3 regions of the Bradyrhizobium sp. STM 3566 genome follow, and region 1 is predicted to be linked to each of the others. Evidence: predicted binding sites of a transcription regulator. Region 1 holds the regulator's gene; each other region holds the start of a gene.
What was found. The regulator HrcA, encoded in region 1, represses chaperone genes, less so after heat shock. The targets are predictions, from matches to a motif close to GTTAGCACTCNCNNNNNGNGAGTGCTAAC.

Region 1 (10,480 bases):
CACGCAGGGCGGCCAACGCTTCTCCTCCGATGTGCTCACGAATCCTTCTGGCTTCGCCGGCATCGACGGCCTGTTCCGCTTCCGCGCCGACGGCACGAATGAGCGTGGGCTCGCAGTGATGAAGGTGACGCAAGGCGGCGGCGTTGCGGTCGCGGGCTCGCCGAAGAGTTTTGGGGCGTAGCCGGTTCTCCCCTTCGTGCGGGACGACGACGGGGAGAGAGCTCAGGCCGCCAGATCCGCTACCACGGCATCCAGCACCGGAAATCCGCTGCTGGTCACGCGCAGCCGTCCCGTTGCATCGACCGTGATGGCGCCCTCCTCGCGCAGGAGCGCGATGCGGCGGGGATCGAGCGGGCGGCCAGAGAGTGCCCTGTAATGCTCGGGGTCGATGCCTTCGGCGAGACGCAATCCCATCAGCAGGAATTCGTCGGCGCGCTCCTCGCTGTTGAGCAGCTCGTCGGTGACGATGCCATCGCCGTTGGTTTCGACCCGCATCAGCCAGGCCTCGGGACGCTTCTCGGTGGCGGTGGCGTGCCTGATGCCGTCGATGTCGAGGCGGCCATGCGCGCCGGGGCCGATGCCGGCATATTCCTCGCCACGCCAGTACACCAGATTGTGCCGGCACTCGGCGCCGCGCCGCGCGTGATTTGAAATCTCGTAGGCGGGCAGGCCGAGCTTGTCGCAGGTCTCCTGCGTGACATCATAGAGCGCGCGTGCGGCGGCTTCGTCCGGCGTCTTCAATTTGCCGGCCTGGTGCAGGCCGAAGAACGGCGTGCCTTCCTCGATCGTCAATTGATAGAGCGACAGATGCTCGGCCGCTTCATCAATGGCGTGCCGCAGCTCGTCGGCCCACATCGCCGGCGTCTGGTCGGGGCGAGCGTAGATCAGGTCGAACGAATAGCGATCGAACGAGCGGCGCGCGATGGCGACGGCATCGAGCGCCTCGCGCGCGCTGTGCATGCGGCCGAGCGCCTTCAGCGAGGCGTCATCGAGCGCCTGCACGCCGAGCGAGACGCGGTTGACGCCGGCAGCGCGATAGCCGGCAAAGCGCGTGGCTTCGACGCTGGTCGGATTCGCCTCCAGCGTGACCTCGACGTCGCCGGCGACAGCCCAATGCTTGCCGATCGCATCGAGCACCGCGCCGACGGTTGCAGGCTGCATCAGCGACGGCGTGCCGCCGCCGAGGAAGATCGAGGTCACCTCGCGGCCCGGCGCACGCCGTGCGGTCGTTTCGATCTCACGTCCGAAGGCGGAGGCGAAGCGCGCTTCGTCGATCGCGGCGTGGCGGACATGGCTGTTGAAGTCGCAATAGGGACATTTCGACAGGCAGAACGGCCAGTGCACGTAGACGCCAAAGGCTTCCTTAGCGCGGCTCAAGGCAGATCTCCGCCAGTTTCACGAAGGCGCGGGCGCGATGCGACAGGCCGAGGCCGAGCGGTGGCAGGCCGTGCTTCTCGACGCTTTCCATCTCGCCGAAGGTACGGCTGTGGCCATCGGGCAGAAACATGGGATCGTAGCCGAAGCCGGCATTCCCGCGCGGCGGCCAGACCAGCGTACCGTCGACGCGCGCCTCGACCTGTTCGAGATGATCGTCGGGCCAGGCAACGCAGAGCGCGGAGACGAAATGCGCTCTTCGGCGGTCGGGCGTGGTGGCGCCGCGCTCCTGCAACAGCCGCTCGATCTGCGCCATCGCCGCCGCGAAATCCTTGTTTGGGCCGGCCCAGCGCGCCGAGAAAATGCCGGGCGCGCCGTCGAGCGCGTCGACGACGATACCGGAATCGTCGGCGAAAGCAGGAAGCTTGGTCGCCTTCGCCGCGGCGCTCGCCTTGATCGCGGCATTGCTACGGAAGTCGTTTCCGGTTTCCTCGGGCTCGTCCAGACCGAGCTCACCGGCCGACACCGCCTCGATCCCATACGGCGCAAGCAGCTCCTTCATCTCGGCGAGCTTGCCGGGATTGTGGGTGGCGATGACGAGCTTGTCCGTGATTCGGCGGTGCATGGCCTATTGACTACGCCACGGCCAGTTTCTGCAAGTCCACCAGACGCGCGACGCCCTTGCGCGCCAGCGCCATCAACGCCAGGAACTCGGTTTCGGTGAACGGCTCGCGTTCCGCGGTGCCCTGCACCTCGATGATGCGGCCATCCCCGGTCATGACGAAATTGGCGTCGGTCTCGGCCTCGGAATCCTCGGCATAGTCGAGATCGAGCACCGGCGTGCCGTTGTAGATGCCGCAGGAGATCGCGGCGACGTTGTCGCGCAGCACGTTGGCCTTCACCATGTTGCGCGCCTTCATCCAGTTGACGCAATCGGCGAGCGCGACCCAGGCGCCGGTGATCGAGGCCGTGCGCGTGCCGCCGTCGGCCTGGAGCACGTCGCAATCGACCGTGATCTGGCGTTCGCCGAGCGCTTCGAGATTGATGATGGTGCGAAGCGAGCGGCCGATCAGGCGCTGGATCTCGACGGTGCGGCCGCTCTGCTTGCCGACTGAGGCCTCGCGGCGGGTCCGTTCCGAGGTCGCGCGCGGCAGCATGCCGTATTCGGCGGTGACCCAGCCGCGGCCCTGGCCCTTCAGCCAGGGCGGCAGGCGGTCCTCGAGCGTGGCGGTGACCAGCACATGGGTGTCGCCGAATTTCACCAGGCACGAGCCTTCCGCATATTTGACCACGCCACGCTCCAGCGTCACGGGGCGCAATTCGTCGGGCGCACGGCGGCTTGGCCGCATGGGAAATCCTCCAAAACTCACGGGAAAAGGCTGTTCGCGGTGCTTGTAGGTGGGGCAGGGGTGGGCGGCAAGGTTTTTTCACCCCTCGCCTTCGAGGCCGCAAACGCCCCGCTTGTCAGAACCGCCCTGGATGGACAAATTATGAGCATCTGAGAGGAGTTACCGTCTGTGGCCCATCACGATCCGATCCATCTGATCGCGCCGCGCGCAGGCCTCGCCCAGCTCAACGAGCGTTCCCGCGACATCTTTCGTCAAATTGTCGAAAGCTATCTCGCGACCGGTGAGCCGGTGGGCTCGCGCAATATTTCGCGCCTGATCGCGATGCCGCTGTCACCGGCCTCGGTCCGCAACGTCATGGCCGATCTGGAACAGCTCGGCCTGATCTATGCCCCGCACACTTCGGCGGGCCGGCTGCCGACGGAACTAGGCTTACGCTTCTTCGTCGATGCCCTGATGCAGGTCGGCGACCTCAATGAGGCCGAGCGGCAGTCGATCCAGAGCCAGCTCTCCTCCGTCGGCGAGGCGCAGTCGGTCGAGGCGGCGCTGGACCAGGCCCTGATGCGGCTCTCCGGCCTGACCCGGGCCGCCGCTGTCGTGTTGACACCAAAATCCAATGCGCGGCTCAAGCACATCGAATTCGTCCGCCTGGAACCGGAGAGGGCGCTGGTGATTCTGGTCGGCGAGGACGGCCAGGTCGAAAACCGCGTGCTGACGCTGCCGCCCGGAGTTCCCTCCTCGGCTCTGATCGAGGCTGGCAATTTCCTCAATGCGCGAATCCGCGGCCGCACGCTGGCCGAGGCGCGGCTCGAGCTCGAAACCGCGCTCGCCGAGGCCCGCGCCGAGCTCGATCAGCTGACGCAAAAGGTGATCTCGGCCGGCATTGCCAGCTGGTCCGGCGGCGAGAACGAGGACCGCCAGCTCATCGTTCGTGGCCATGCCAATCTGCTCGAAGATCTGCATGCGCTGGAGGATCTGGAGCGGGTGCGCCTGTTGTTCGACGACCTCGAGACCAAGCGGGGCGTCATCGACCTGCTCGGCCGGGCCGAAACCGCCGAGGGCGTACGCATCTTCATCGGCAGTGAGAACAAGCTGTTTTCCCTGTCGGGGTCCTCCACCATCATCGCGCCCTATCGGGATGCCGCCGGCCACATCGTCGGCGTTCTCGGCGTGATCGGCCCGACGCGGCTGAATTATGCCCGCGTGATCCCGACCGTGGACTACGCCGCCCGTATCGTCAGCCGCCTGCTGGGGGGCTGACCGGCGTTTCCGCCGATCACGGGCGCTTGATTTTCGTGGCCTCAGGCACGATATCCGGGCCAACAATCCCTGGAAACGAGTTCGAGAATAGAGCCGATGACCGAGCAAGACCGGCAACCCGAAGACACGACTGCAGCGACCGGCGAGCCCGTGGTGTCAAAACCCTACATCATGCCCGACGATCCCGAGCCCGGCTCGGTCGAGACGTTGCAGAAGGAGGCCGCCGAGGCGCGGGACCGCATGCTGCGGACGCTGGCCGAGATGGAGAATTTGCGCAAGCGGACCACCAAGGAGGTCGCTGACGCCCGCCTCTACGGCATCACCGGCTTTGCGCGCGACGTGCTCGACATCGCCGACAATCTCCAGCGCGCGCTCGACGCCGTTCCGGCCGAAGCCCGTGCCGCGGCCGATCCCGGCCTGATCTCGCTGATCGAGGGCGTCGAGCTCACCGAGCGCTCGCTGCTCAACGCGCTGGAAAAGCACGGCGTGAAGAGATTCGATCCGCAGGGCCAGAAGTTCGACCCGAACTTCCAGCAGGCGATGTTCGAAGTGCCCGATGCCTCGGTGCCGGCGGGCACCGTGGTGCAGGTCGTGCAGGCCGGCTACACAATCGGCGAGCGCGTGCTGCGCCCGGCGCTGGTCGGTGTCGCCAAGGGCGGCGCGAAGGCGGCGACCGCGGCCAACAACAACAACGAGTCGAGCGGCGCGCCGAACTGAGCGGTAAGCGACGAGTCATTCCGGGGCGGCTCGCAGAGTCGAACCCGGAATCCGGTGCGCAATTGCGCACCGGAGTTCGATGCTTTGCATCGAACCGGAACGACTGATCGTAAATCTTACGCGCTCACCGCGATATCCGCAGACTGAATCCGCTTCACGCCGGCCTTGGCCATGTCGGCCCAGGCCTTTGCCAGCGAGCCCTGGGTGTCGATGCCGCGGCAGGCGTCTTCCACCACATAAACCTCGAAACCCGCCTTGCGCGCGTCGAGCGCGGTCCAGGCGACGCAGAAGTCCGTCGCGAGCCCTGCAACGAAGACGCGCTTGATCTTGCGTCCCTTCAGGTAGCCGGCAAGCCCCGTCGAGGTCTTGCCGTCGGCTTCGAGGAAGGCCGAGTAGCTGTCGACGTCCTTGTGAAAACCCTTGCGGATGATGAGCTCGGCGTGCGGGATCGACAGGTCCTTCGACAGCGAAGCGCCATCGGTGCCCTGCACGCAATGGTCGGGCCACAGCACCTGCTTGCCGTAGGGCAGGTCGATGGTCTCGAACGGCTTCTTGCCTGAATGAACCGACGCAAACGAAATGTGGCCGGGCGTGTGCCAGTCCTGTGTCATCACCACGTTGGAAAACGCCTTCGCGATTCTGTTGATGACGGGCACCACCTGCTCGCCTTCCTTCACCGCGAGGCTGCCGCCCGGCAGGAAGCAGTTCTGCACGTCGATCACGAGCAGGGCTGATGCGTCGTCCGGCTTGATCGACGCGGCCGCGAACAGCGCACTTGGCGCGAGCGTCGCCAGTGCCGTCGTTCCAAGCATTGCCAAGACGTGTCGCCGATCCAGCATCGTTCGCCTCCCCTTAGGATGATCCAACGGAGGGGAGCGTAGTTCCGTTCGTATACGAACAGAAGCCCGAAAATGCAGCCGGTCTTGGTGAGGGGTTGGGCTCGCGGCGTGCTCGGCGCACCTCTCCTTGCGGGCCCTTGCGGGAGAGCTTGCTGCGCTTGCAGAGCGCGGTCTCGATTGCGGAGACACCCTCTCCCCGACCGCCCGCCCGCGGGTGGGGGCGGGTGGGGAGGGAGCGCATCTCGCGCGTGGGACGCGTCTACCCCTTCGGCTGAATCCCGTCGCGCACCGCGCGGAAACGGGTGAAGGCGGCTTGCCATCTGTCGCGCGGGGCGCTGGCGATGATGCGCAATGATGCGCCGCCACTCGAGAAGCGGATCCACTGCACCACGGTCACGGGGACCTTATCCTTGCCGCTGACGCCGTCGATCCGGGTCTCGAAACCCTGCTGGCCGTTGATGCGGATCGGCTCGGACATGGTGATCCGCGACTCGCGCACGCCGGGAATCTGGAGTGCCGCCTCCTGGGCGAAACGGGCGCGGTCGTCGGCGGCTTGCGGGGTGGCGCCGATCAGGCCGAGGATCATGAACGGCCGCGACTCGTAGCCCGTGCTCTCATCGCCATCGGCCAGGATGATGCTCGAGCCCGGCGCCAGGGTCCGGACGTCCTTGAAGTCGGCAAGATCGGTGATCTTGAACGGCATCAGCGCGATCTGCTCTTCGGCCGAGACCTGCCTGCGGGTGGTGGCGCTCGCAAACATCTGCCGCACCGCTTCATCGGTGTAGATCTTGGTCGCATTCTCCGGGATCTGCACCGCGACATAGCCGGAGAAGCCGGCACCGGGCACGATCATCGAATAGCGCTTCACCGGGGTATCGTCGGCCTTGCCGCTTTCGGTCGTGAAATAGGCAAGGCCCGCGGGGGTCTCGATCTTGTCCTGCTTGACGCCATTGGCCCCGGCAGGATTGGAATTGAACGCGCTCACGACCTCGCCATAGGCCGCCGGCGGCAGCTCGGTGATCAGCACCTTGACGCTGCCGTCCTCGCTCTCGAAGCCCGGAAAGGTTTTCGCCGTGCTGAGGCCGACCAGGGGCACCATGCCGAGGCGCAAGCCAGGTGGGAAAACGGCGTCGGCGGCGTAGGCCGGAAACGCGGAGACGGCGAGGAGGGCGAGTGCGGCGAGGGGGCGGATCAGCGTCATGGGCACTCTGATTGGTTCACATTGAGGCCGTTCGATGGTCGGCCGCCGGGCGCTTTGTCGCGCGAAGCAGCTGCGCCGGCTGTCCGGCCGGTCAGCCTTTTAGCGGGTTTGGCCCTGCCGCAACAGGGAGGGGCCGCTCGCGGAAGCGGGGGCTTGCCGAAGCGCGAACCTGTTAATAATTCCTCACCCGCAAGGGCGGTGGAGCCCAGATATGATCTTCCAAAACCCAATGTTTTCGCGGCAGAAACGTAGCTTCGGTCCTTGCGGGCCCCTCCCCCCCTCCTATATGAGCCTCAATCATCGCAATATCGCGGATGTTTGATCTTAGGGGGTTTCGGTTCGGGTGCCTTCTGGGCCCAGCCAACCTGCCGCAAAAAGAAGGATATCAGGACCATGGGAAAGGTCATTGGGATCGACCTCGGCACCACGAACTCGTGCGTCGCCGTGATGGATGGCAAGAACGCCAAAGTCATCGAGAATTCCGAAGGCATGCGCACGACGCCTTCGATCGTCGCCGTCACGGATGACGGTGAGCGCCTCGTCGGCCAGCCGGCCAAGCGCCAGGCCGTCACCAATCCCGAGCGTACCTTCTTCGCAGTGAAGCGCCTCATCGGCCGCCGCTACGACGACCCGATGGTCGAGAAGGACAAGAAGCTCGTTCCGTACAAGATCGTGAAGGCTTCCAACGGCGACGCCTGGGTCGAGGCCGACGGCCAGACCTACTCGCCCTCGCAGGTCTCGGCGTTCATCTTGCAGAAGATGAAGGAGACCGCGGAAGCCCATCTCGGCCAGAAGGTCGACCAGGCCGTCATCACCGTTCCCGCCTACTTCAACGACGCCCAGCGCCAGGCGACCAAGGACGCCGGCAAGATCGCGGGCCTCGAAGTGCTGCGCATCATCAACGAGCCGACCGCGGCCGCGCTCGCCTATGGCCTCGACAAGACCAAGGCCGGCACCATCGCGGTGTACGACCTCGGCGGCGGCACCTTCGATATCTCCATTCTCGAGATCGGTGACGGCGTGTTCGAGGTGAAGTCGACCAATGGCGACACCTTCCTCGGCGGCGAAGACTTCGACATGCGCCTGGTCGGCTATCTCGCCGATGAGTTCCAGAAGGAGCAGGGCATCAACCTGCGCAACGACAAGCTCGCCTTGCAGCGCCTGAAGGAAGCCGCTGAAAAGGCCAAGATCGAGCTGTCCTCGACGACGCAGACCGAGATCAACCTGCCCTTCATCACCGCGGATCAGACCGGTCCGAAGCATCTGACGATGAAGCTCACCCGCGCCAAGTTCGAGGCGCTGGTCGACGACCTCGTGCAGAAAACCATCGAGCCCTGCCGCAAGGCGCTGAAGGACGCCGGCGTCACCGCCGGTGAAATCGGCGAGGTGGTGCTGGTCGGCGGCATGACCCGCATGCCGAAGGTCCAGGAGGTCGTGAAGCAGCTGTTCGGCAAGGAGCCGCACAAGGGCGTCAACCCGGACGAAGTCGTGGCGATCGGTGCCGCGATCCAGGCCGGCGTGCTCCAGGGCGACGTCAAGGACGTCCTGCTGCTCGACGTGACCCCGCTGTCGCTGGGCATCGAGACGCTGGGTGGCGTGTTCACCCGCATCATCGATCGCAACACGACGATCCCGACCAAGAAGAGCCAGGTGTTCTCGACGGCTGAAGACAATCAGAATGCCGTCACCATCCGCGTCTTCCAGGGCGAGCGTGAAATGGCGGCCGACAACAAGATGCTCGGCCAATTCGACCTGATGGGCATTCCGCCGGCTCCGCGCGGCATGCCGCAGATCGAGGTGACCTTCGACATCGACGCCAACGGCATCGTCAACGTCTCGGCCAAGGACAAGGCCACCGGCAAGGAGCAGCAGATCCGCATCCAGGCCTCGGGCGGCCTGTCGGAAGCCGACATCGAGAAGATGGTCAAGGACGCCGAGGCCAATGCGGCGGCCGACAAGAAGCGCCGCGAGGCGGTCGATGCCAAGAACCATGCGGACGCGCTGGTGCATTCCACCGAGAAGGCCCTCGCCGAGCACGGTTCGAAGGTCTCCGAGACCGAGCGCCGCGCCATCGAGGATGCCGTCAGCGACCTCAAGGAGGCGCTGAAGGGCGACGATGCCGAGGCGATCAAGGCCAAGACCAACACCCTGGCCCAGGCTTCGATGAAGCTCGGCGAAGCCATGTACAAGCAGCAGGCCGAGGCCGACGCCAAGAAGGACGCGGCCAAGGACGACGTCGTCGACGCGGAATTCACCGAGGTCGACGACGAGAAGAACAACAAGAAGTCTGCATAAGCCCGAGAGGGTGGCGATGCGGACGGCTTGGACCCCACACGCGCTACCGGCCTCCTCCCTCGCGGGGGAGGCCGTCGTGTCGGGCTCCACGGGCAAGGCGCCCGTTACCATCGATCAATTCCCAGCCGTTATTCTCAGCGCTGCCAGGCTGCCCTCTGCCGCGAGGCGGAAGGGCGCTTATATTGCTGCGTGGCAACGCTGTTTCGCCCCAACTTGAAATCGCGATTGGATAGACCGAGCTGAACATGTCCACGTCCACCAAGCGCTGCTATTACGAGACCCTCGAAGTCGATCGCGACGCTGACGAATCCAAGCTGAAATCGTCGTTCCGCAAGCTGGCGATGAAATTCCATCCGGACCGCAATCCGGGGGACCAGACCAGCGAAGTCAAATTCAAGGAGATCAACGAGGCCTATGAGGTCCTGAAGGACAAGGACAAGCGCGCCGCCTATGACCGCTATGGTCACGCCGCGTTCGAGCAGGGCGGCGGCTTTGGCGGCGGCCCCGGTTTCGGCGCGGGCTTCGCCTCCTCTTTCTCCGACATTTTCGAAGACCTGTTCGGCATGGCCGGGCAGCGCGGCCGCGGTGGCCGCGAGCGCGGCGCCGATTTGCGCTACAATATGGAGATCACGCTCGAGGAAGCCTTTGGCGGCAAGACTGCGCAGATCGAGATCCCGGTCTCGGTCACCTGCGAGGCTTGCTCGGGCATCGGCGCCAAGGCAGGTACCAAGCCGAAGACCTGCTCGACCTGCGGCGGCGCGGGCCGTGTGCGGCAGTCGCAGGGCTTCTTCACGCTCGAGCGCACCTGTCCCGGCTGCCAGGGACGCGGCCAGATGATCGAGGACGCCTGCCCCTCCTGCGCGGGCCAGGGCCGCGTCACGCGCGAGCGCACGCTGTCGGTCAACATTCCGCAAGGCGTCGAGGATGGCACCCGGATCAGGCTCGCCGGCGAGGGCGAGGCCGGGGTCCGCGGTGGTCCGCCCGGCGACCTCTACATCTTCCTGTCGCTGGCCCAGCACCAGTTCTTCCAGCGCGATGGCGCCGATCTGCACTGCCGCGTGCCGATCTCGATGGTGACGGCCGCGCTCGGCGGCGAATTCGAGGTGCCGACCATCGACAAGGGCAAGGCCAAGGTGAAAGTGCCTGCCGGAACCCAGTCCGGCCGCCGATTCCGCATCGCATCAAAGGGCATGCCGGTGTTGCGGTCGCGTCAGATGGGCGACATGTATGTCCAGGTCGTGGTCGAGACCCCGCAGAACCTCACCAAGAAGCAACAGGAATTGCTGGCCGAGTTCGACAAGCTCTCCTCCGGCAACACCCAGCCGGAATCCGAGGGTTTCTTCGCCAAGGTCAAGGACTTCTTCGGTAATCGGGCGAATTGACTCGTCTTGACCGTGCCGTCTTCGGCCTATACGTCTTTATGACCATTTTCTGACACGCCGCGGTCC
Region 2 (10,480 bases), 920 kb from region 1:
ACCGGTGTGCTCTATCCCTTCTTCGGCACGCTGCTCGGTTGGTTGGGCGTGGCGCTGACGGGATCCGATACCGCCTCGAACATCCTGTTCGGCAATTTGCAGAAGATCACCTCCGAGCAGATCGGCCTGTCGCCGGTGCTGATGGCGGCGGCGAACTCCTCCGGCGGCGTGATGGGCAAGATGATCGACGCGCAGTCGATCGTGGTCGCCTCCACCGCGACGCGGTGGTACGGCCACGAGGGCTCGATTCTGCGCTTCGTGTTCTGGCACTCGATCGTGCTGGCCTGCTTGGTCGGCGTGCTCGTGACGCTGCAGGCCTATGTCTGGCCGTTCACGGCGCTGGTCCTGAAGTAGCCGTCAGCGTCGCGCTTCGACAAATCCCCGCGAGGTTCATCCCCGCGGGGATGTTTGCGTCGGCCGCGAACCTTCTCAACGGCACGGCTGTCCTATAGAAGGTGCCGCAAATCAGGTCGCTCGAGAGGTCTCATGGTTTCGCTTCTGCGATTGGTGTGCGCTGTGGTTGCAATGCTCGCGATGTCCACGCTCGCGCGTGCCGAGGAGGGGTTTCCCTTCGGCACCGAGATGACGCTGGAGGCGTTGCCGCAGGCAGGCTCGAAACGGATTCCGAACATCGAGATCGGCGACAATGGGGAGGTCGTGCTGGAGCTCTGGTGCAAGGGCGGCAAGGGCCAGTTCTCGGTTGCCGGCAACACCGTGATCTTCGTCCCCACCCAGATCCAGGACCGTTCCTGTCCGCCTGCAAAGGCGCAGGCCGATGACGAGCTCGTCGCCGCACTCGGCAGCGTCGAGACCTGGAAGCGCCAGGGTGACGTCCTCATGCTCACAGGTCCCAAGCCGCTGCGCTTTCGCGTCAACGGGAATTAAAGCATGATCCGGAAAAGTGTGCAGCGGTTTTCCGAAAAGATCATGCTCAAACAATAACCTGAAGCGCGATGGTGATTCATCCTGATCCCATCGCGGTTTAGGTCTCGCTCGCGGCACTCTCATGTCCCGGACAAGGCGCATCGCCTAAAGCATGATCCGGAAAAGTGCGAAGCGGTTTTCCGGAAAGATCATGCGTAAACAACAAGCTAAAGCGCGATGACGATTCATCCAAATCTCATCGCGCTTTAGGCGATGCGACGCAGGGCCGGGACCCAGGAATTCATCCCCGACTTCGCGTGCAGCCTCTTGGGGGGGCGGCTCTGAAGCGCTGTCGCGCTGCGTCCGGGGCACGGTAGCTCGGCCTACTTCCACACCGACTTGTCGGCATCCCAGCGCTGGCCCTTCAGCTCCTGGGCAAGCGCCTCGATCGAGCCGTTGTCGTCGGGCAGATCGCCTTCTTCGTCCGGGCTCGCGTCCTCGGACAAATTGAGCTTGGCACCGCTGCTCTCGTCGGCGGTGGTGGTTGCGGGGCTGCCGATCCAGAGCATGAGCTTGTCGGTGGCGCCCGGCTTGTCGGGCGATACGAGCCCTGCGACCTCGATCGTGTCGGTGAGCTCGAGCGCCGGAAAATCCTGGTTCGGCCGCTTGAACACCAGCTTAAGCTTGCCGGTGGCCGGATTGAAGTTTTGCGACACCGGCTTTGCCGCGAGTGTCCTGCTCAGCACGTTCGCCACCGCGGTCGCAAGCTTGCCCTTGTTGATCTTGTCGCCCTCGCGCCAGTCGGCCGCGGGGAAGCGGATGGTGCGGTCCATCTCGGTCATGCCCGCAGTCCAGCCAGCGGCCGTGACGCCGGGCATCGCCTTGAATTTCGACAGCAGCGCGCCCGCGCGCTCGGGATCGACCGACATGTTGATGGTCTGCTCGCCCGCGCGCAGCGCATCGCAGCCGACATTGAGGCTCGCCAGCGTCACCTCGACCTCCTGGCCCTTCAGGCTCTTCAGGAAGTCGGTCGCAGCGTCGAGCTTGACCTTGACTGCGATCGCTTCCGGCGAGACGTCGGTGAAATCCTTCGGCTGCGGCGTGATGCCGTCGTCGGAGGTCTGACTGTCCAGGAATTCTCTTTCGCTGAGATCGGAATTGTCGGGCGAGGTGACCTCGGTCACCGCCTGACCGATCGCGATCTGGCCGCGGAATTCGAACGTGTCGCCGGACTGTTTGCGCGTCAGCTTGACGCTGACCGGCGACTTCTCGCCGAGGCTCTGCGTCGTTCCCGTCAGCGTCTGGCCGGCGACCTGGAGATTGACGACGAACCGGTCCTTGCGCTCGGAGTTTTTCGCGACCGGGTAACAGACGTCGAGCACCGCCGCGGTGACCGTCTTGCCCTGCCGTGTCTCCTTCAGGATCACGTCGGCATTGCCGTCCATCAGCCCGTCGATCGAGGTGAAATAGCGCGTCTCGGTTCCGCCCGGCACTGTCGACTTCGGCGACAGCTTCATCTGGGCGGAGGCCGGATGCGGCGAAACGGTGAGCAGGGCCGCCAAAACGGCTGTCGAACAAACCAGAAGCGCACGCATTGATGAGATCCTCGGGCAACGGGCATGATCCGGAAAAGTGTGAAGCGGTTTTCCGAGAGGATCATGCCCAAACGATCAGAATCGGCGCGCCACCGTAGTGGGTTTTGGCCGCTGGTTGAATCGGAAAGCGAGGAGGCAGGGTCGGCAAAAAAGAAGGCCGCCTGGAGGCGGCCTTCGCAACACTTTCATTGGGATGGAGGCTTAGAAGCCGCCCATGCCGCCGCCGGGGGGCATGGCGGGCGGAGCTTCCTTCTTCGGCAGCTCGGCGACCATGGCTTCGGTGGTGACCAGCAGGCCGGCCACGGAGGAGGCGTCCTGCAGCGCGGTGCGCACCACCTTGGCCGGATCGATGATGCCCTTCTCGACCATGTCGACATAGTCCTCGTTCTGGGCGTCGAAGCCGAAGGTCTCGGACTTGTTCTCCAGGATCTTGCCGACGACGATCGAGCCTTCCACGCCCGCGTTCTCGGAGATCTGGCGGATCGGGGCCTCCAGTGCCTTCAGCACGATGTTGATGCCGGCCTGGACGTCGTCATTGGCGTTGGTGAGACGGCCGACCGCCTTCTTGGCGCGGAGCAGCGCGACGCCGCCGCCTGGGACGATGCCTTCCTGCACCGCGGCGCGGGTGGCGTTGAGCGCGTCCTCGACGCGGTCCTTCTTCTCCTTGACCTCGATCTCGGTGGCGCCGCCGACGCGGATGACCGCGACGCCGCCGGCGAGCTTGGCGAGGCGCTCCTGGAGCTTCTCGCGGTCGTAGTCCGAGGTGGTCTCCTCGATCTGAGCCTTGATCTGGCCGACGCGGGCCTCGATCTCCGGCTTCTTGCCGGCGCCCTTGACGATCGTGGTGTTCTCCTTGTCGATCACCACCTTGCCCGCGCGTCCCAGCATCTTCACCGTGACGTTCTCGAGCTTGATGCCGAGCTCCTCGGAGATGAGCTGGCCGCCGGTGAGGATCGCGATGTCCTCCAGCATGGCCTTGCGGCGGTCACCGAAACCCGGCGCCTTGACGGCGGCGACCTTGAGGCCGCCACGGAGCCGGTTGACGACCAGGGTGGCCAGCGCCTCGCCCTCGACGTCCTCGGCGATGATGACGAGCGGCTTGCCCGACTGCACCACGGCTTCGAGCACCGGCAGCATGGCCTGCAGGCCCGAGAGCTTCTTCTCGTGCAGGAGGATGTAGGCGTCCTCGAGCTCGGCGGTCATCTTCTCGGCATTGGTGACGAAGTAGGGGCTGAGATAGCCGCGGTCGAACTTCATGCCCTCGACGATGTCGACCTCGGTGTCGAGCGACTTGTTCTCCTCGACGGTGATGACGCCCTCGTTGCCGACCTTCTGCATCGCCTGGGCGATCATCTTGCCGATGGCGGCATCGCCGTTGGCCGAGATGGTGCCGACCTGGGCGACCTCGGAGGAGGCGGCGACCGGTTTGGCGCGCTTTTCGATATCCTTGACGACCGCGGCAACCGCGGTGTCGATGCCGCGCTTGAGGTCCATCGGGTTCATGCCGGCGGCAACCGCCTTGGCGCCTTCGCGCACGATGGCCTGGGCCAGCACGGTCGCGGTGGTGGTGCCGTCGCCGGCGAGGTCGTTGGTCTTGGAGGCGACCTCACGCACCATCTGGGCGCCCATGTTCTCGAACTTGTCCTCGAGCTCGATCTCCTTGGCGACGGTGACGCCGTCCTTGGTGATGCGGGGCGCGCCGAAGCTCTTCTCGATGACGACGTTGCGGCCCTTCGGACCGAGCGTCACCTTGACGGCGTTGGCGAGAACGTCGACGCCGCGCAGCATGCGTTCGCGCGCGTCTCCGGAAAACTTGACGTCTTTGGCAGCCATGGTCTGCAGTCCCTCTTGTTTCGTGATGTGTCTTGTTTCGTGCGTGCGGCGCTGTCTTCGTCATTGCCGGGCTTGACCCGCCTGCGCGGCCGAAGCCGCTTCGGCGTGGCGTAGGCCCGGCAATCCATCATCTTGTGAGGAAGGATGGATGCCCGGGTCGAGCCCGGGCATGACAGCGGAGCATTCAGTGGCCGTTCAGGCGGGTGGCCTTAGGCCAGCACGCCCATGATGTCCGACTCCTTCATGATCAGGAGCTCTTCATTGTCGATCTTGACCTCGGTGCCCGACCACTTGCCGAACAGCACGCGGTCGCCGACCTTGAGGTCGATCGGAATCAGCTTGCCGGTCTCGTCGCGGCCGCCGGGGCCGACGGCGACGACCTCGCCCTGCGACGGCTTTTCCTTGGCGGTGTCGGGAATGATGATGCCGCCCTTGGTCTTTTCCTCGGCGTCGATACGTTTGACCACGACACGGTCATGCAGCGGACGAAATTTGGATTTAGCCATGACGTTTCCCTTTGGAGGCTCGCTTCGGAAGTAGTGGAAGTCGGTGGGGCGGCGCTTCCGTCCACCCTCTCCTCGAGGATCGAACGGCGCGCTTAGCAATCGGGCTTTCCGAGTGCTAATAGTGGGCCCGGAAATATGGCTTGGCTGCGATCCTGTCAAGCAAAGGTGGTTAAGCGGTTGTTGAGGCGGATATAGGATGGTGGCATTGGAAACTCGTTCGGAGCGCCGGCGTATAGAAGGACGTCATTGCTCCGGCAGCGGTTTTGCGCTTGGCTGCGGGAGGGGTGCGGCCATGGTCTTGTTCGGGGGAATGCCATGATCTGTTCGGCTCACACGCGCACGGTTGCCAATCTGGCGGCCGCCTCTTGTCTGGCGCTGTTGCTGGGCGCCTGCGGCGGCGGCATGAGCCTGCCATCCTTCTCGTCGTCCTCGCCGCCGCCCGAAGCCGAGCCCGGCACAGCTCCGGAAATGCCGGCCACCATCCGCGCCGACGAGATCGTCGGTCGCTGGGGTCTCGCCTCGTTCCAGAACCCGGCCGACCGCGCTCGCACCGAGGCTGCGGCGAGAGCCCAGTGCAAGAATCCCTACGTGATCGGCGCCGGTTCATCCGGCGGCGTGATCATGCATCTGGCCGACCAGGCGACGCCGCAGGAACTGCGGCTGAAGGGCTCGCCGAGCGGCAAGAACTACATCGGACCGGCCGGTCCGACCCCCGGCGAGCAGGACCGCGAGATCGTCTCCTTCGACGGCCGCGTCCTGATCACCCGCTTCATCGACAAGGACGCCGCCACGCGCTACGGCAACATGGTCTACGTCCGCTGCGCGCCAAGGGCGTGATAGGGCTCCGGCCCAACCACTCGTCATTGCGAGCGTAGCGAAGCAATCGAGAGTCTTTCCAGGGTGACAGTCTGGATTGCTTCGCTTCGCTCGCAATGACGGCAAACAAAAACGCCGGCCCTGGGCCGGCGTTTTGCTTTGTCCGTATGCGCGTCCGCTCAATCAAACAGCGCGTCGATGTCGTCTTGCGAGGCGTGGCCGACGTCGCCGGCGAGCTTCGGACCATTGAGGAGCTTCTCGTCGTCGCTGCGGTTGTCGACCTGCGCCGGCACATGGGCCTTGATCGCGTCGACGCCACCCCAGATGTCCATCATCGCATTGATGTGCTGCTCGATGAACTTCATCGTGGTCATGACCTTGCTGATGCGCTGGCCGGTCAGGTCCTGGAAGTTGCAGGCCTCGAAGATCGAGATGACGCGCTCCTGGATATCGTCGGCGAGGCGCTTCTGCTGATCGGCCGAGTCCACCTTGGACATTGCGCTGGCGGCCTGGTCGATCGATTCCGCGGCTTCGAGGATTTGCTGGGTCGCCTGCTCGGTGCCGCCGACCACCGCGCCGAGCTCGCCATTGACCTTGGCCATTTCGCCGCCGTCGAAGCTCTTGCCGTGCAGCGTCGCGATCTCGCGCTTGGTACGATCGATGGCGTCGTGGATGAGGTCGAGCTCGACCTTCAGCTTCTCGCACTGCTCGATCTGCGCCCGGTAGGTCTCGAGCATGGTGCGGGCTTCGGCAAGCTCGTGCGCCGTGGAAGCATCGATCGCCGCCATGGCAGCGCTGCCGGACAGCGGGGCCGCGACGACGCCCTTCGCCATCTGGGCGCGGATCGCGCGCAGCTCGGCCATGATCTCGCTATGCATCGGGATTGCCTCTTCGGTGTCGTCCAGAATCGGCATCTCGCCGCTGATGATATCCTCGACGCGAAAACGCTTGCGGTGAACAGCCATCAGGTTACTCCCCCACCTCACTCACGCGTCTTTGTAGGCAGAACCGATTTAACACGAAGTTCACAGGCGGAACTGCCGATCGGCCGCGCGCGACGCTGCGCAAAGAAGCGATTAACCATGGCCGCGCTGCGTTCATCGAAAATAAACGCTGATCGCGAAATTGCGCCGCCGCTCGCGACGTGGTGAATCCAAACGCCCGATACGTTTACCAAACAAAGCGGCTTTTGCTTTTTATTGACCACGTCGAGGAGCGCGGATCAGCCACCGGCTCGCCACGACGCATGTGATCTAGACGAAACAGTACAGAGTACGTCGATGTTCAAGAAAATGTCTGTTGCGCTGCTCGGCGGCGCTTGCACCTTCGTTGCCGGCGCGGACGCCGGCGCCTTCGACAATACCGTGCCGAACGATCCGCCCGCGGTGCTCTACGCGCCGCAGGTGCCGCCGGCGCCGGTGCGCGTCGCGTCGAATTCGAATCTGGGTGGCGGCTTCATCGAGTTTCTGTTCGGCGACGGTCCCGGCCGCGGTCCGGCCTATGCGCCGCAGCAGCCGATGTATCAGCAGCAGCCGGCTTACTACGAGCAGCGCCGCCTGCCGCCGATGGGCGAGCCGCAGATGCAAGGCGCAATTCAGCAAAGCGCGCTCCAGCAGGACGCGGTCGATCCGCGGCAGCGTCCATTCGATCCGAAATTCGAGAAGCAACTCGTCGACTATAGCGGCAAGGAAAGTCCGGGCACGATCGTGGTCGATACGCCGAACAAGTTCCTCTATCTCGTCGAGGGCAACGGCCGCGCGTTGCGCTACGGTATCGGTGTAGGCCGTCCCGGCTTCACCTGGTCCGGCGTGAAGTCGATCACGGCCAAACGCGAATGGCCGGACTGGACGCCGCCGGCCGAGATGCTCGCGCGCCGGCCCGATTTGCCGCGGCACATGGAAGGCGGTCCAGAAAATCCGCTCGGCGCTCGCGCGATGTATCTCGGCTCGACCCTCTACCGCATTCACGGCTCCAACGAGCCCTGGACCATCGGCACCAACGTCTCCTCCGGTTGCATCCGCATGCGCAACGAGGATGTCATCGATCTCTACGGCCGCGTCAACGTCGGCACCAAGGTCGTGGTGATGTGAAGCGTCATGCGCTCGATGGGGCGATCAACTCCGCATGCCGCGCCGGCTCGGGATGCGCGGCATCGAAGGGGGTGCGTGCCGCCGCCGAGCGCCTGCTTGGTTAGTCTATGTCTGCTGACGGTGTCCCCTCGACCCGAGACGGCGACGACAAGTTGATGAAGCCGAACGCGGTGCGCGAGCGAAGCGGCTTAGCCGCCGCACCGACAGCTCCGCCTTCCGGAGGCGTTCGTGCAGTCCCTCCAACTCGTACAATTCGGTGATGAGATGGGTTGTCACGTCGCTCAAGGTTGCAATGCGCTGCTGAAGTGGACTCATGTTCAAGACCCCCGACTATAGCCAAGAGAGGCAGCCACGACGTGTGGCGGAAGCAACGTGTTCTTCCAGTTGAACACCCATGTCCGTATTTGGAAATCCGGGAGTCTACGGCTGCACGCGTCAGAAGCGCGATTTTCAACTTCTATGGTGAAGTCATGCGCGCTGCTGACGTTCTGCTCGGTGCTATCCAGCAACGGTGTGCATTAGTCATATTATTTATATCGAACGGCTTCTCTGCGCGCGCTGGCGCAGAAGGCACTTCAACTCAGCCTCAAAAGAAACCGGCCGCCTGGAGGCGGCCGGTTTGCATCTGCAGCGCAAATGCTCACGCGTAATCGCTGCCGCCGTCATCGCCGCTGTCGAAATCGCTGTCGTCAGCCGTGTTGAAATTGTCGTCGCGATCGTCGTCGTAATTCTGGTCGTTGTTGTCGCGGTCGTTCGCCGCCTGGTCGAAGAAGCCCTGGCGGCTGTCCCGGTTGGAGCCGATGTCGTTCAGGCCCGCATCGCGTGCCAGCGAGCCGCCGGACTGATCGCTACCGCCCCAGGGGCTTCCACCTGCGCCGCCGCCACCGCGCTCCTCGATGATCGTGGTGTCGCCGAAAGCCTGCTGGTGCGGACCGCCCATCATGCCGCGGATGCTCGAGAGCAGGAGGGAGCCGCCGACGACGCCGGCCGCGGCCGCTGCGGCCGTGCCGAGGAACGAGCCGCCACCACCGACCGGCGGAGCGCCATAGCCCTGACCCGGACCCTGGCCATAGGCCTGCCCGTAGGGCGGCGCGCCGTAACCTGGCTGCGTCTGCTGCATCGCCTGTCCGCTGTTCCAGACCGGCCGCGAATCGCGCGGCGGCACGTTCGGAACCGAGCCGCGCGACGGGCTCGATCCGAACAGCGTCTCGCGCATGGTATCCAGGAAGCCGCCAGACTGCGCCTGCTCGGGCCCGTGTCCTGCCTCCAACTCCTGAATGCGGGCATTGGCGCGCTTGAGTGCTTCGTCCTGCACCAACACGGTCTGCACCAGCGCGTAGACCGCGCCGGGCGCCTTGCGCAGACCGTCGGAAATTGCCGCGGTCGCGTCGGGATCGCGCGGTGCATTCTCCAGTTTAGAAAGCCGGTCAAAAAGCTCGTCGACGAGCTGGCGTTCCTGCGGCGTCATGATCTGTCTCCTCTGCGCAGAACCAAGCGCGCAGGAGATGTAGGGTTCCATTATGGCCCCAACAGTGCCGGCCGGATTAAATTTCCGTAGGCGACAAGCTGTCGCCTGGTCCCGCTTTTCGCCCGTTTCATCCCAATGTCACGTTGCTGTCCGCCAGCAGGCGCGCGAAGGCGTCGCTCTTCAGATATGCGTGCTCGCGTTCACGCACGTCGGTCATGGGATCGAGTCCGGCGAGGACCTCATCGACGAAGCCGGGATGGCACATCACGAGGCCGCCATCGGGGAGACCTTCCAGGAATTGCCGCATCAGCGCGCCGAAATCGGCCGCGCGCGTGAAATCATAGGCGCCGGCGAAGGCGGGATTGAAGCTCAGTCCGGCACTGGCGGCACGGGGGCGGAATTGCGCGCTGAGGATATCGAGCACCATCGCTTTCGGTGAGGCGAGCCGCTGCGCCAGCGGCAGATCGCGGCCGCCCTGGCGCACCCAGGCGTTTGGCGCAGCCTCAGCGACTGCATCGACGAAGCCGTCGCGCACCTGCGGATAGAGCTGCACATGCTGGTGGCCGTCGACAAAATCAGGAGCGCGTCCGAACGCTTCCATGAAGGCGGCCAGTTGCGCCTTCACCTCGTTGCGGATGAATTCACGGTCGAGCCGCCGCAAAAGTCCCGCGCGCAGCAGTTTTGGAAACGGCATGAACATGTCGCCGTCGAGCGGGCGGAAGTGCATGGTGAGCGGCCGGAACGGCGCCGACAGCGTCACATGCAATCCGATCGCGCAGCGCGGGCTTTGCTTTGCACAAGCCTGCAGCGCCTCGACTTCGCCGCGCATGATCGCCGGACCTACCATCATCACCGAAGTGGCGTTGAGGCGGCCGCGTTCGATCAGGTCGCGGATGGCGCGGTTGACGCCCGGGCTGATGCCGTAATCGTCGGCGCAGAGCCAGATTCGCCGCGGGCTCGCGGCGGTGCTCATTCGGCTGCCGTCCTGCTCGCGGCGTCCTGGCTTGAATCGTCCTGGGCCTTGCCGGCCTCGAAATGCTTCGCGCTGTGCTCGGCGACGAAGTAGATCGGACGCGCCTTCAGCTCGGACAGGATTTTTCCGATATATTCGCCGACGATGCCGATCATGATGAGCTGCACGCCGCCGATCGTCATCAGGCCCACCACGAGCGAGGGATAGCCGGGGACCTGCTTGCCGGTCGTGAATACCTCCCAGAGGATCGACAGGCCGAACAGGAAGGCACCTCCGGCGAGAATAACGCCGAGCAGGCTGGCGAAGCGCAGCGGCGCCACCGAGAACGAGGTCAG
Region 3 (10,480 bases), 2.7 Mb from region 1:
GCGAGCTTTCGGAACTGTTGAAGCTGTTTGCGGAGCTGAAGCGCAAGGCGCAGGCGCGAACGGGTGAGAGCTATCCGCTCATCGCGATCCAGGAGGCGGGGCTGGACGGGTTCTGGCTTCACCGCGCCCTGCAGCAGGAAGGCATCGAGAGCCACGTAGTCGATCCGGCCTCGATTGCGACGCCGCGCCGGCGCCGGCGGGCCAAGACGGACCGGCTGGATGGCGAGACGCTGTTGCGGACGCTGCTGGCCTACAAGCGCGGCGAGGTACGGGTCTGCGCCATGGTCGTTGCGCCCTCTCCGGCAGAGGAGGACCGCCGTAGGCTGTGCCGCGAGCGAGAGACCTTGATCGCGGAGCGGATCGAGCATGTGAACCGGATCAAGGGTCTTCTGTTCGCGCAAGGGATCTTCGACTACGCGCCGCTGCGGCGAGACCGGCGGAAGCGGCTGGAGGCCTTGCGGACGGGCGACGGGCGCGCCTTGCTGGCGCATCTGAAGGCGCAGATCAGCCGCGAACTCGACCGGCTCGAACTGCTGCTCGACCAGATCACGGCGGTGGAGCGCGAGCAGGATGCGTTGCTGGCCGCGAGCAAGGCGGCGGGGAGAAGACCGTATCGAACCCGGTGGCAATGCTGCTCGAACTGAAGAGCCTGGGCCCGAACTTCACGGCCGTTCTCTGGTCGGAGGCCTTTTACCGGCAGTTCGCCAACCGCCGCCAGATTGCATCCTATGCCGGCCTTGCAGCCACGCCATGGCGCAGTGGCGGCATCGAGCGCGAGCAAGGCGTGTCGAAGGCTGGCAATCCGCGCCTGAGAACCACGATGATCCAGCTCGCCTGGCTCTGGGTACGCCACCAGCCTCAATCGGCTTTGACCCAGTGGTTCAAGGTGCACAGCCAACGCGGCCGCAAGCGCGCGATCGTGGCGCTCGCGCGCAAGCTGCTCGTGGCCCTCTGGAAGTACGTGACCGCGGGCGTGGTGATCGAGGGAGCCGAGATAAAGGCCGCCGCCTGACACCACGCTCCTCAGCCTCAAAGCCAATCCGCCGAGATTGATCAGCCTCGGCCGATCCGGGTGGACGAACCGATGGATTGCATGGCTTCAAACGCCGTAACGAAGAATGGTCTCGTCCTCTCGAGCCTGCCCGCCGCAAGCGGAATGTTGGTGCAGCCGCCGCCGCGCGGCGACCGAATGTGAGTTTGATCTGGCAAGCAAACCAGATTGCAAAAACCGGCTCGACCCTTGGATCGCCTGACGAAAAGGAGTTATCCGCCCGCTGCCCCGACTGCCAAAGCCTGATGGCGTGCTCGCTCGAGTCAAGGCCAAGTCGCTTCGCGACGGCCCTACGGGCCGACCTTGACTCGATCTGCGCGCGCCATCCTACGTGCTCCACGGTCGGGACGAAGAGCTGGCCTGCAATCGAACAAAGAGCTGAACAAACCGCCTTGACACACCAAATCCCCATGTGAGCAATCCAGGCTGCCACTGCGGCAAGATTCTGGATTGCTTCGTCGCAAGAGCTCCTCGCAATGACGTGGAGAGAGCGTTGCCCTATTCCAAACTCTCCACCTTTCGCAGGCTCGGAAACAGCTTCATCCAGAGCAGCGCCACTGCGACGGTGGCGACGCCGCCGAGCACGGCGGCGGGCATGGCGCCGAACAGCGCGGCCGTGAGGCCACTCTCGAATTGGCCGAGCTGGTTCGAGGCGTTGATGAAGAGGAAATTCACCGCACCGACCCGGCCGCGCATCTCATCGGGTGTGGACAGCTGCACCAGCGAGAAGCGTATCACGACGCTGATCGTATCGGCCGCACCGAGCACGGCGAGCGACAGCACCGACAGCCACATCCACGGCGACAGTGCGAACACGATCGTGGCGAGGCCGAATACGATCACCGCCTGGAACATGCGTAAGCCCACATGCCGCGAGATGGCGTGGCGCGCCAGCACCACGGTCATCAGGAGCGCACCGACCGCGGGCGCGGCACGCAGCACGCCGAGTCCGACCGGGCCGGCCTGAAGAATATCGCGGGCATAGATCGGCAACAGCGCGGTGACGCCGCCGAACAGCACGGCGAACAGGTCCAGCGAGATGGTGCCGAGAATCGCGGGGTTGCCGCGGATGAAGCGGACGCCGGCAAAGATATTGTCCGAGTTCGTCCCCTCCTTTGCGATCGCCTGCGGACGCGGCCGGATGAAGCCGGTCAAAATCATCCCCAAAACCCAGAACAGCACCATCACGGCATAAGCGAGATGCGGGGCGACCGCATATGCGAATCCGCCGAGCGCCGGCCCCGTGATGGTCGCGACCTGCGCTGCGCCGCTGGAGATGGCCGTGGCGCGCTGCAGCGACCCTTGCGGCGCGATCAACGGCAACAACGCCGCCGTGGTCGGGCTCTCGAACGCGCCTGCAATGCCGAGCACGAAGGTCGCGATGAAGATCTGCACCTCGCCGACCGCGCCGAGATAGGTGATGGTTGCGAGATAGAGCGCGGTCGCGGCTTCCACGAGCTGGCAGAGCTGGACCACGCGCTTGCGCTCGTAGCGGTCGGCGGCGTGTCCAGCGACGAACACCAGCAGCGCCGTGGGCAGGAACTGCACGAGGCCGACCATGCCGAGGTCGAACGCCGAGCCGGTGAGATCGTAGATCTGCCAGCCGATCGCGACCGCCGCGATCTGGCTGGAAAAGCGCGACAGGCTGCGGGAGAGCAGGAAGAACAGGAAGGCGCGGTGGCCGAGCAGCGCGCCGGCGCTGACCGGCAGATTGTCGGATATTGGCTGCTCTGGCATCGTCGCTTCGGTCACCTCGGACGGTCCGGTCCTGATCCTGATGGGCCCGCGTGGCCCAGGCTTGCCCGCTTGTCAACAACGAGCCGCTTCCGTGGCCCCCGGCATTGCCTTTGCAATGCACACGCGGCCATAATCATTGAGGGTTTGGGGACATCATGCTTCGGTTGCAATCGGCACTCGGCATTTTCGCATTGCTCCTGATCGCTTTCGCGCTGGCGGAGAATCGCCGCGCGGTCTCGCTGCGTCAGGCGGCAATCGGCCTCGCCGCGACCTTCGTCACCGCGGTCGTGCTGCTGAAGCTGCCGGTCGTCGCGCATGCGTTCGGCGCGATCAACGACGCGGTCGGCGCGATCTCGGCGGCCTCGCGCGCCGGCTCCGCCTTCGTGTTCGGCTATGTCGGCGGCGGCCCCCTGCCGTTCGATCTGAAGGTGCCGGGCGCGGACTTCATCCTGGCGTTCCAGGCATTGCCGATCGTGCTGGTCATGAGCGTGCTGACGACACTGCTGTTCTATTGGCGCGTGCTGCCACCGATCGTGCGCGGCATGGCCTGGCTGCTCGAACGCACGTTGGGGGTCGGCGGCGCCGTGGGCCTCTCGACCGCCGCCAACATCTTCCTCGGCATGGTCGAGGCACCGTTGTTCGTGCGGCCGTATCTGGCACAGATGACCCGCAGCGAATTATTCGTGGTGATGACCGGAGGCATGGCCGGCATCGCCGGCACGGTGCTGGTGCTCTATGCGACGCTCCTTGCCCCGCTCATCCCCGACGCGGCCGCGCACTTCGTCATCGCCTCGGTGCTGGGCGCGCCGGCCGCGATCCTTGTCAGCCTGATCATGGTGCCCGAGACATCCGACAAGCGTACCGGCGGTGCACTGGAAGATCCCGAGATGAACGTGTCCAGCACGATGGACGCCATCGTCAAGGGCACCACCGGCGGCCTCGAACTGTTGCTCAATATCGTCGCCATGCTCCTGGTGCTGGTGGCGCTGGTCTATCTGGTCAATGCCATGCTTGGCCTCTTGCCTGATATCGGCGGTGCCGCGATCTCGCTACAGCGGCTGCTTGGCCTCGTCATGGCACCAGTATGCTGGTTGATGGGGCTGCCATGGGATCAGGCGATCACCGCCGGCAGCCTGATGGGCACCAAGACCGTGCTCAATGAATTGATCGCCTATGTCGACTTCACCAAGCTGCCAGCCAACGCGCTCGATCCGCGCTCGCGCCTGATCATGCTCTACGCGATGTGCGGCTTCGCCAACTTCGCCAGCCTCGGCATCATGATCGGCGGCCTCGGCGTGATGGCCCCGGAGCGGCGCGAGGAGATCAACGCGCTGGGGCTGAAGTCGATCGTATCGGGGACGCTGACCACGTGCTTGATGGGGGCGATGGTGGGGGTGTTGAGTTAAGACACCCGTCGTGAGCCGTAGAGGGCGGATTGCGCGCAGCGCAATCCGGGGCCATCTTCTCCACGGAGAAACTTTCCCGGATCTTGCTTGCGCCGCATCCGGGCTACAAGCCCGCGGGCAAGCCCTTACGCCTTCAACTCCACCGTCCTGAACTCCGCCGGCAGGATCACCTCCAGCAGCTCCCCGTCGTCCGAATAGTCCAGGATCATGTGCTTGATCTTCGGCGGCTGGGTCCAGGCGCTGCCTTGCTTCATCAAGGTCTCGCCCTGCCCGTCCATATAGGTCTTCACCCAGCCCTTGAGCACGTAGACCATCTGGAATTCGACGTCGTGATAATGGAGCTTGGAGACCTCGGCCGGGTTGCAGGGGCCTTGCAAGCGGATCACATGCGCCTGCGCGAGGCCGTGGGTCGCCTCGGCGATGCCGAGATCGCGGTATCTGGCATAGGCACGCAGGCCGTCGGCCTTGAAGTCTTCCTCGCGGTGATGGCTGATGGCGATGCGCTGCTTCGGCCGCACGGCCTTCTTCGGAGCGACGGTGCGCGCCTTCGCCTTCACTGCCTTTCGTGCCGAGGATCGCGCCGCTGCCTTGGTCCCGCTCCGCTTCTTCACTGCGGTCTTCATTGCGGGCCTCGATGCCTTCTGCTTGGCCATTGTCTGCCTCCCTGTTCCGAGCCGCGCCCGTCGCACGGGTGTGACCCGAAGGGCAGATTACCCAGTCCTGGGCGAGGCAGCAATTGCGGAGCTGAGGCCGGTCACGCGATCGGTCGTAGCTTGTCCCAAGCTGTCGTGGCGAGCGAGCATCGTCTCGTCTTCGTTCTCTCCCTGAATTAGTCTCGGCAGGAGATCTGGGGGAATTGATTCATGGGCAACAGCGTCGGTCAGCGTGCATTTCAGAATGCCCGGCTCCAGAAACGGCAAAAGGCCGAAGTGCTGCCATTGCTCGGGCAAGCGCTCGAGTTGCACAAGAAGGGACGCCTCCCCGAGGCCAGGGCTGCCTATCGCCAACTCCTGCAGTTCGCGCCCAACCAATTCATCGCCCTGCATATGCTCGGCGCCTTGGAGTCTGATGCCAGGAACTATGACCAGGCCGAAATCCTGCTGCGCCGGGCCGTTGCCGCAGACCCGCGATCTGCCGAAGCCCACATGAGCTTGGGCGTGGCGCTGAACGGGCTGAAACGTCACGACGAGGCCCGCGAGAGCTATCGAAAGGCTCTCGCCTTGCGGCCCAGCTACGCCCTCGCCCTGTCCAATCTCGGCAACGCGAGCGCGGCCCTTGATCTGCACCAAGAAGCGCTCGAGAGCTACGATCAGGCGCTCGCAATTGACGCAAACCTGGCCGAAGCCCACAACGGCCGCGGCTCTGCGCTCTGCCGTCTGCGCAACTATGACGAGGCTCTCGCAAGCCTGAACCGCGCGCTCTCGATCAAGCCTGACTATGCCGCGGCGCTGGCGAACCGCGCCGCTGCACTCCGGGAGCTTCAGCGATTTGACGAAGCCATGGCGGATTGCAATCGGGCAATCGCCCTCGCACCCGACGACGTGAATGGGTGGCTCTGGCGCGCCAACGTCTTGCTCCAGACCCAGCAAATTGCCCAAGCATTGCTCGATTGCGAGAAAGCTCTCGCGATTGCGCCCGATTCTGATCAAGCTCACTTCGTATTGGGCCTCTGTCTCGCCGGACTTGGCAGGGTCGACGAAGCGCTCGCCAGCTTCGACAGGGCCCTCGACATCCGGCCTGACCTTCAGAGCGCGATCTCCAGCAAGATATTCACGCTCGATTTTGTGGCGGACGCCAGCGTCGAACGGCATCAGCAAGCGCGTCGCGTGTGGTGGGAGCAGATCGGGGCCAAAATCGCTTCAGAAGCGGCAGCACCGCATGACAACAGCCGCGACCCGGACCGGCGCCTGGTGCTTGGCTTCGTCTCGTCGGACTTCAACGCGCATTCGGCCGCGTTCATTTTCAAGCCGGTCCTGCAACACCATGACCGGGCACAGTTCGAGATCGTGTGCTACTCGTGTTCGTCGAAAGTGGACGGGACGACAAGCGAATTTCAGGGGCTCGCCGATCGCTGGCGTGACGCCTCGCAATGGACCGATGATCGCCTCGCTGCACAGATTCGCGCCGATGGCGTCGATATCCTGATCGATCTGTCCGGCCACACCAGAGGAAACCGCCTCGGCGTATTTGCGCGCAAGCCGGCACCGATCCAGGCGCACGGCTGGGGCCACGGCACCGGCACCGGGCTGCCGACGATCGATTATCTGTTCTCGGATCCTGTCGCGATTCCTTTGGCGGTTCGGCATCTGTTTGCGGAGACCGTCGTCGACCTGCCGTGCTTTGTGACGCTGACGCCGCTGCCGGCCGGGATTGCGCGAGCGGAGACGCCTGCGATTTCGAACGGTTTCATCACGTTCGGTGTCTTCAACCGCATCAGCAAAATCTCCGACGAGGCCGCGGCAGTCTGGTCCAGGATCCTCGAGCGGGTGCCGGGCTCGCGACTGCTGATCAAGGATGTTGCGCTCGACGATCAACTCGTCCGCGACAAGCTGCTGGCGCGATTTGCGGCTTGCCGATTGCCGGCCGAACGCGTCGATCTGCTCGGAGCGACCTCGCGGCACGAACATCTGGCATCGTTCAATCGCATCGATATTGCACTCGACCCGTTCCCACAGAACGGCGGCGTCAGCACATGGGAAGCCCTGCAGATGGGCGTGCCCGTGGTGGCGAAGCTCGGAAACAGCCTGCCCAGCCGGGCCGCCGGCGCCATCCTCGCCGCGCTCGGCCTGCCGGACTGGATCGCCGACAGCGAGGATGCGTATGTCGAGATTGCAGCCGGCCGCGCGGCGCGGGTCGCCGAGCTCGATCAACTGCGCCGCGAGCTGCCCGAACAGATCAGCGCTGCGGCCGCCGGCAACCCTGTCTCATATGCGCGAGCCGTGGACGACGCCTATCGCGCGATGTGGACACGCTATTGCAAGGGCGGCGTCTGAGCTCTGCTCAATGCAGCCGGAACACGCCGTCGACGGCGCGCAGCTCGGCGGGCTTGATCAGCTTGGAATGCGCCACCGTGACCGAATGCAGGGGGCCATCGAGCTTCTCCTGCCAGAACGCCAGGAAATCGGTCAGCGCCGGAAATTTCGGAAACATGTCGTAGTTCTGCCAGACATAGGTCTGGAGCAACGAGGGATGATCCGGCATCCGATAGAGAATCTGTGCCGTCGTCAGCCCGTAGCCCAGCATCTGTTTCCGGAAGTCCTCGGAAACGCCCCCAACGCGCAGTCCCATGCCAAACCTCCTTTGCAGGAGCGCATGCAGGGGGTGGCTTGATCCGTGCCCCGGGAGCCACCCGGAAACGATGCGCTCACATGAGAGATATGTGACGCAAACCGACAATCCATCTCAAGCCCAAAAGTTTAACAAGCTGTTGAAATTCAATGCGTTAGCAGCAGACAAGACTCCGTGCTAATACGGTCTCGGGTGTCGGTTAACGATGCCAAAGAGATTCTGGCAGTCCGTGCTTTCGGGTGCTAATTTTTCTGCTACAAACCCTTGCCCCCGCAAAATTCCTGTCCTATTTCACCCTCGCTCGTGCTAGCACTCGCGGGCAACGACTGCTAACAATATCAAAATCCTCAACTCGTCCAATTACTTAGGAGGACTGCATGAAATTCCGTCCGCTTCACGACCGCGTCGTGGTCAAGCGCATCGACGCAGAAGAGAAGACCGCCGGCGGCATCATCATTCCCGACACTGCCAAGGAAAAGCCCTCGCAGGGCGAGGTCGTCGCCATCGGCCCGGGCGGCCGCGACGAGTCCGGCAAGCTGATCCCGATCGACCTGAAGGTCGGCGACCGCGTGCTGTTCGGCAAGTGGTCCGGCACCGAGGTCAAGATCGACGGCCAGGACCTGCTGATCATGAAGGAGAGCGACGTGATGGGCGTTCTCGAGGTCACCGAGTCCAAGAAGAAGGCGGCCTAAGGGCCCTCTCCTCCCTCCAGTCAAACATCCTCAAGGAAAAATCCAGATGGCAGCCAAAGAAGTCAAATTCTCGGTTGAAGCGCGCGACAAGATGCTGCGCGGTGTCGACGTTCTCGCCAACGCGGTGAAGGTCACGCTCGGTCCGAAGGGCCGCAACGTCGTGCTCGACAAGTCGTTCGGCGCTCCCCGCATCACCAAGGACGGCGTCACCGTCGCCAAGGAGATCGAGCTCGACGACAAGTTCGAGAACATGGGCGCCCAGATGGTGCGCGAAGTCGCCTCCAAGTCCGCTGACGCGGCCGGCGACGGCACCACCACCGCCACCGTGCTCGCCCAGGCGATCGTGAAGGAAGGCGCGAAGTCCGTTGCCGCCGGCATGAACCCGATGGACCTCAAGCGCGGTATCGACCTCGCGGTCGAGGCCGTCGTGGCCGACCTCGAGAAGAACTCGAAGAAGGTCACCTCGAACGACGAGATCGCCCAGGTCGGCACTATCTCGGCCAACGGCGATGCCGAGATCGGCAAGTTCCTCGCCGACGCCATGAAGAAGGTCGGCAACGAGGGTGTCATCACCGTCGAGGAAGCCAAGTCGCTCGAGACCGAGCTCGACGTCGTCGAGGGCATGCAGTTCGACCGTGGCTACATCTCGCCCTACTTCGTCACCAACGCCGACAAGATGCGCGTCGAGATGGACGACGCCTACATCCTCATCAACGAGAAGAAGCTCTCCTCGCTGAACGAGCTGCTGCCGCTGCTCGAGGCCGTGGTGCAGACCGGCAAGCCGCTGGTCATCGTCGCCGAGGACGTGGAAGGCGAGGCCCTCGCCACCCTCGTCGTGAACCGCCTGCGTGGCGGCCTGAAGGTCGCGGCCGTCAAGGCTCCGGGCTTCGGCGATCGCCGCAAGGCCATGCTGCAGGACATCGCGATCCTGACCGGCGGCCAGGCGATCTCGGAAGACCTCGGCATCAAGCTCGAGAACGTCACGCTCAACATGCTCGGTCGCGCCAAGAAGGTGATGATCGACAAGGAGAACACCACGATCGTCAACGGCGCCGGCAAGAAGGCCGACATCGAGGCGCGCGTGGCCCAGATCAAGGCGCAGATCGAGGAGACCACCTCGGACTACGACCGTGAGAAGCTCCAGGAGCGTCTCGCCAAGCTCGCTGGCGGCGTCGCGGTGATCCGCGTCGGCGGCGCGACCGAGGTCGAGGTGAAGGAGCGCAAGGATCGCGTTGATGACGCGATGCATGCGACCCGCGCGGCGGTCGAGGAAGGCATCGTCCCGGGCGGCGGCGTCGCCCTGCTGCGTGCCTCCGAGCAGCTCAAGGGCCTGCGCACCAAGAACGACGACCAGAAGACCGGCGTCGAGATCGTGCGCAAGGCGCTGTCGGCTCCCGCTCGCCAGATCGCGATCAATGCGGGTGAAGACGGTTCGGTGATCGTCGGCAAGATCCTGGAGAACAAGGCCTACAATTACGGCTTCGACTCCCAGACCGGCGAATATGCCGACCTCGTCAAGAAGGGCATCATCGACCCGACCAAGGTGGTCCGCACCGCGATCCAGAACGCTGCCTCGGTGGCCGCGCTCCTGATCACCACGGAAGCCATGGTCGCCGAGCTGCCCAAGAAGGGCGGCGCCGGCCCGGCGATGCCCCCCGGCGGCGGCATGGGCGGCATGGACTTCTGATCCAGCCGTTCAGGCACGATACGAAATGCGAAACCCCGGCAGCGATGCCGGGGTTTTGGTTTGCAATAACTTCTCTCCACCCGTCATTCCGGGCTCGCGCCCAAGTGGGCCTTCTAAAGCATGATCCGGAAAAGTGCGAAGCGGTTTTCCGGAAAGATCATGCGTAAACAACAAGCTAAAGCGCGATGACGATTCATCCAAATCTCATCGCGCTTTAGGAAATGTTGAACGGCTGATACAGGACGAAGCGAAACAAGATCATCGGCCACCACAGCAGCGGGATCAGCAGGATCAGGACGGCAATCGCCTTCCGCTCCCGCGATTGCGCCGTCGACGGCCCGATGGTGTCCTGAACAATCGTCATCGCCTTCTGCTCAGCCTGCAACCGGCATGACGTTACGCAACCTTTGCGCCCGTGAAAACCCTGTTCAGGATAGGTCGCGCCGGCGCGCTCGCGCGTTCACGACAGGCGAACCCTGGGGGCCGATCGCAACCCGATGCGCCGTCAGCGGCGCGAGGTCTCCTGGAAACAGGCCCTCACCCAGTCGATGGTCACGCGCGTTGCGGCATCCCGCTTGAGATGGTTTTGCACGAGCAGCCAGACGTCGCGCCGCTTCGG

Region 2: the regulator HrcA is predicted to act here: its motif matches at 4,890-4,918, upstream of groES (co-chaperone GroES).
Region 3: the regulator HrcA is predicted to act here: its motif matches at 7,788-7,816, upstream of P6U27_RS13445 (co-chaperone GroES).

The regions. Positions count from the first base shown of each region.
Region 1 is NZ_CP120692.1:155,062-165,541, reverse strand. Features, by position in the region: gene P6U27_RS00770 (penicillin-binding protein activator) at 1-181, shown strand, start outside; gene hemW (radical SAM family heme chaperone HemW) at 223-1,377, opposite strand; gene rdgB (RdgB/HAM1 family non-canonical purine NTP pyrophosphatase) at 1,364-1,999, opposite strand; gene rph (ribonuclease PH) at 2,010-2,723, opposite strand; gene hrcA (heat-inducible transcriptional repressor HrcA) at 2,892-3,980, shown strand; gene grpE (nucleotide exchange factor GrpE) at 4,077-4,697, shown strand; gene pncA (bifunctional nicotinamidase/pyrazinamidase) at 4,814-5,536, opposite strand; gene P6U27_RS00735 (hypothetical protein) at 5,796-6,737, opposite strand; gene dnaK (molecular chaperone DnaK) at 7,131-9,032, shown strand; gene dnaJ (molecular chaperone DnaJ) at 9,278-10,414, shown strand.
Region 2 is NZ_CP120692.1:1,079,947-1,090,426, forward strand. Features, by position in the region: gene P6U27_RS05115 (L-lactate permease) at 1-354, shown strand, start outside; gene P6U27_RS05120 (META domain-containing protein) at 487-885, shown strand; gene P6U27_RS05125 (hypothetical protein) at 1,248-2,459, opposite strand; gene groL (chaperonin GroEL) at 2,661-4,292, opposite strand; gene groES (co-chaperone GroES) at 4,502-4,798, opposite strand; gene P6U27_RS05140 (hypothetical protein) at 5,114-5,635, shown strand; gene P6U27_RS05145 (protein phosphatase CheZ) at 5,794-6,579, opposite strand; gene P6U27_RS05150 (L,D-transpeptidase) at 6,895-7,704, shown strand; gene P6U27_RS05155 (DUF2076 domain-containing protein) at 8,345-9,172, opposite strand; gene P6U27_RS05160 (ChbG/HpnK family deacetylase) at 9,300-10,145, opposite strand; gene P6U27_RS05165 (glycosyltransferase family 2 protein) at 10,142-10,480, opposite strand, start outside.
Region 3 is NZ_CP120692.1:2,833,334-2,843,813, reverse strand. Features, by position in the region: partial or broken gene P6U27_RS13475 (IS110 family transposase) at 1-1,012, shown strand, start outside; gene P6U27_RS13470 (MFS transporter) at 1,550-2,788, opposite strand; gene P6U27_RS13465 (NupC/NupG family nucleoside CNT transporter) at 2,944-4,194, shown strand; gene P6U27_RS13460 (cupin domain-containing protein) at 4,320-4,847, opposite strand; gene P6U27_RS13455 (tetratricopeptide repeat protein) at 5,058-7,187, shown strand; gene P6U27_RS13450 (usg protein) at 7,195-7,482, opposite strand; gene P6U27_RS13445 (co-chaperone GroES) at 7,860-8,174, shown strand; gene groL (chaperonin GroEL) at 8,221-9,861, shown strand; gene P6U27_RS13435 (hypothetical protein) at 10,076-10,225, opposite strand; gene P6U27_RS13430 (LysR family transcriptional regulator) at 10,367-10,480, opposite strand, start outside.